Regions from separate parts of the Enterobacter dykesii genome, predicted to be linked through region 2. Evidence: predicted binding sites of a transcription regulator. Region 2 holds the regulator's gene; the other holds the start of a gene.
The links. Region 2 encodes PhoB, which activates phosphate uptake and scavenging genes when phosphate is short. Its sites were predicted from a motif close to CTGTCATAAAACTGNCNNAT; they were not measured.
Positions count from the first base shown of each region.

Region 1 (2,206 bases), 960 kb from region 2:
CTGACCGGGCGCATCAGCCACGGTGAAGTGGATCTGAGCGAGCTGGGCGCAAACGCGAACGAACTGCTCGGCAAGGTTGAGCATATTCAGATCGTGGCCTGCGGCACCTCCTACAACTCCGGTATGGTTTCTCGCTACTGGTTTGAATCCCTGGCGGGCGTGCCGTGCGATGTGGAAATCGCGTCTGAATTCCGCTATCGCAAATCCGCGGTGCGTCGTAACAGCCTGATGATCACCCTTTCCCAGTCTGGTGAAACGGCGGATACCCTGGCAGCGCTGCGTCTGTCTAAAGAGCTGGGTTACCTGGGCTCTCTGGCTATCTGTAACGTTCCTGGCTCATCGCTGGTGCGTGAGTCCGATCTGGCGCTGATGACCAAAGCGGGTACAGAAATCGGCGTGGCCTCCACCAAAGCGTTTACCACTCAGCTGACCGTTCTGCTGATGCTGGTGGCGAAGCTGGCGCGTCTGAAAGGCGAAGATGCTTCCGTTGAGCACGACATCGTTCACGGCCTGCAGGCGCTGCCGAGCCGTATTGAGCAGATGCTGTCTCAGGACAAACGCATTGAAGCCCTGGCGGAAGATTTCTCTGACAAACATCACGCCCTGTTCCTGGGTCGTGGCGATCAGTATCCGATTGCGCTGGAAGGCGCGCTGAAGCTGAAAGAGATCTCCTACATTCACGCTGAAGCCTATGCGGCTGGCGAGCTGAAGCACGGCCCGCTGGCGCTGATTGACGCGGATATGCCGGTTATCGTTGTGGCACCAAACAACGAACTGCTGGAAAAACTGAAGTCTAATATCGAAGAAGTGCGCGCCCGCGGCGGTGTTCTGTACGTCTTCGCCGACAAAGATGCCGGTTTTGTCAGCAACGACAACATGCACATCATCGAGATGCCGCATGTGGAAGAGGTGATTGCACCAATCTTCTACACCGTTCCGCTGCAGCTGCTGGCCTATCACGTTGCGCTGATCAAAGGCACCGACGTTGACCAGCCGCGTAACCTGGCGAAATCGGTTACCGTAGAATAATCCCTTCAGGCTCCACCTTCGGGTGGAGCTTTTTTATCCTGCCCGGCTTGTTTTTAATCAATCCTTTCTCGTTTTTAATAATGACAATTTGTCATCTTCAGCTACTTTTTTCAGTGTCACATAAAGAAAATATTTCTGAAAACGTCTTGTCATAAAACCGGCTAAATTGATGAAAAATAAACTTTCTTTTGCGTAATTTTAAGTGAAATTTACGTTGTCATAAAACTGTCATAATTCGTACATTTATCTGTCACCTGTTTGTCCTATTTTGCTCATCGTAGCCACTAAACAACGATTTACGAAATCTTGCAGGAGACATTATGAAAGTTATGCGTACCACTGTCGCAACTGTTGTCGCCGCGACCTTATCTCTGAGCGCGTTCTCTGTATTTGCAGAAGCAAGCCTGACTGGCGCTGGTGCAACCTTCCCTGCGCCGGTGTATGCCAAATGGGCGGATACCTACCAGAAAGAAACCGGTAACAAGGTTAACTATCAGGGTATCGGCTCCTCCGGTGGCGTTAAACAAATTACCGCGAACACCGTTGATTTCGGTGCATCTGACGCTCCGCTGTCTGATGACAAGCTGGCTCAGGAAGGCCTGTTCCAGTTCCCGACCGTGATCGGTGGCGTGGTCCTGGCCATCAACCTGCCGGGCGTGAAGTCGGGTGAGCTGGTGCTGGATGGCAAAACGCTGGGTGACATCTACCTGGGCAAAATCAAAAAATGGGATGACGAAGCGATCGCTAAACTCAACCCAGGCCTGAAGCTGCCTTCTCAAAACATCGCCGTGGTTCGCCGCGCGGATGGTTCCGGTACCTCTTTCGTGTTCACCAGCTACCTGGCAAAAGTGAACGAAGAGTGGAAATCTAAAGTCGGCTCCGGCTCTACCGTTAACTGGCCAACCGGTCTGGGCGGTAAAGGTAACGACGGTATCGCCGCGTTCGTACAGCGTCTGCCTGGCTCAATTGGTTACGTAGAGTATGCGTACGCTAAGCAGAACAACCTGTCCTACACCAAACTGGTTTCAGCCGACGGCAAACCGGTTAGCCCAACCGAAGAGAACTTTGCTAACGCGGCGAAAGGCGCTGACTGGAGCAAATCCTTCGCGCAGGATCTGACTAACCAGAAAGGCGAAGGTGCGTGGCCAATCACCTCTACCACCTTCATCCTGGTTCA
Region 1 covers NZ_CP126604.1:4,538,592-4,540,797, forward strand. Annotated here, with positions in the region: gene glmS (glutamine--fructose-6-phosphate transaminase (isomerizing)) at 1-1,029, shown strand, start outside; gene pstS (phosphate ABC transporter substrate-binding protein PstS) at 1,350-2,206, shown strand, end outside.
Region 1: pstS (phosphate ABC transporter substrate-binding protein PstS) is a predicted target of PhoB. The motif match lies at 1,244-1,263, and genes of this name have one in related genera.

Region 2 (2,206 bases):
GTACATCTGGGTGACATCGCGCGCCACCATCAGCCACTGCTTATCGCTGTAGGGCATCACGCGGATTTCCAGATGGCGACCATTATTGAGCTTCAGATTGTGCGGACGGGTAAAATCACGCTTTTTCAGATACAGCGTGAACTCGGGATAGCGCAGAAGGTTGAGGATATTCTGGCCATTGTCGTCGGGCCAGCGCAGGCCCAGCAGCTGTTGCGCCAGGCCGTTACACCAGAAGATGGTCCCTTCTTCGGTCGTCAGAATCACGGCATCCGGCAGCGACTCTGCGCCGCTGCGAAAACGCTTAATCAGGCTCCCCAGCTCGCGGCGGCGCTTTTTATTACGCATCTGCATCTGATGCAGACCGTACAGCAGCGGCTCCCAGCTGCCGCTTCCCGGCGGCGGCGTCATACTTCGGTCAACCCACAGCCACCAGGAGAGGCGCAGCAGGTTCCAGAAATGCCAGATCAGCAGCCCGGTGACCGACGCCAGCAGAAACCACGGCAGGTGTCCAAGAAAGGCCCCCAGAATGAAGGCCGGAATACAGCATAAGATCAGTTCAAAGACGAGCCTTTTCCATGACAGACGTTCCAGCACGCGTCACACTCCTGTCATTGTTCAGAAACGGGTAGAAAAACGATAACCCGTGCCGCGGACCGTCTGCACCATGCGATCGTGGCCGCTCAGTTCCAGCGCTTTTCGCAGGCGGCGAATATGTACGTCAACCGTCCGGTCTTCGACATACACGTTAGTTCCCCAGACGTTATTCAGCAACTGCTCGCGGCTGTACACGCGTTCCGGGTGGGTCATAAAGAAGTGCAGTAGTTTAAATTCGGTAGGCCCCATGTCGAGGGGATTTTCACCGGTCATCACGCGGTGTGAGGTGGGATCAAGGCTCAGCCCCTGCATCTCTATCACCTCTTCCACCGCCATCGGCGAAATACGGCGCATCACGGCTTTAATGCGGGCAACCAGCTCTTTTGGGGAGAACGGTTTAGTAATGTAATCGTCCGCGCCGGTCTCCAGACCGCGCACGCGATCCTCTTCTTCTCCGCGCGCCGTGAGCATCACAACCGGGATGTCGCGGGTCAGCGCCTCACGCTTCAGGTGTTTGATAAACTGCAGTCCGGAGCCGCCGGGCAACATCCAGTCCAGCAGAATCAGATCGGGCCAGGGTTCATTCAGCTGGTTCACTGCGCTGTCATAATCTTCCGCTTCAACCGGCTGGAAGCCGTTTTGCTCGAGCACGAAGCACACCATTTCACGAATTGGAGCTTCATCTTCTACGACCAGAATACGTCTCGCCATACTTTGCCCTGTCTTATCTTATTTACGTTACAAGTTTGTAATTCGGCGCCATTATGCGTCAGATTTATGACAGATTTATGAAAAACAGTACCACGATAACGGGCAAACCGTTGTTTTATTACAGCGGTTATTTTCCCGTCTCTGAACGTTTATAATCCTGCTTTCTCTTTTTTGCCACGGATCAGCTATGCGCATACTTCACACCTCGGACTGGCATCTGGGTCAAAATTTTTACAGCAAAAGCCGTGCGGCTGAACATGAAGCGTTCCTGAACTGGCTGCTGGAAACGGCCCGGACGCACGAGGTGGACGCGATTATTGTGGCGGGTGACATCTTTGATACCGGCTCGCCCCCCAGCTATGCGCGTGAACTGTACAACCGCTTCGTGGTGAATTTGCAGCAAACCGGCTGTCATCTGGTGATTGTCGCCGGCAACCATGATTCCGTCGCGACGCTCAATGAATCCCGCGACATCCTGGCATTTCTCAATACCACTGTGGTCGCCAGCGCCGGGCACGCCCCGCAGATCCTGAAAAAACGCGACGGCACGCCGGGGGCGGTGCTGTGCCCCATTCCCTTTTTACGACCGCGCGACATCGTGCAAAGCCAGGCGGGGCTGTCGGGCGCGGAAAAGCAGCAGCATCTCCTGCAGGCCATCACCGACTATTATCACCAGCAGCACGCCGATGCCTGCGCCCTGCGCGGCGACCAGCCGATTCCGGTGATTGCGACCGGGCATCTCACCACCGTCGGGGCAAGTAAAAGTGACGCCGTACGTGAGATCTATATCGGCACGCTGGACGCCTTTCCGGCGCAGAACTTCCCGCCAGCCGACTACATTGCGCTCGGACACATTCACCGGGCGCAGATCGTCGGCGGCAGCGAGCACATCCGCTACTGC
Region 2 covers NZ_CP126604.1:939,931-942,136, reverse strand. Annotated here, with positions in the region: gene phoR (phosphate regulon sensor histidine kinase PhoR) at 1-594, opposite strand, end outside; gene phoB (phosphate response regulator transcription factor PhoB) at 616-1,305, opposite strand; gene sbcD (exonuclease subunit SbcD) at 1,493-2,206, shown strand, end outside.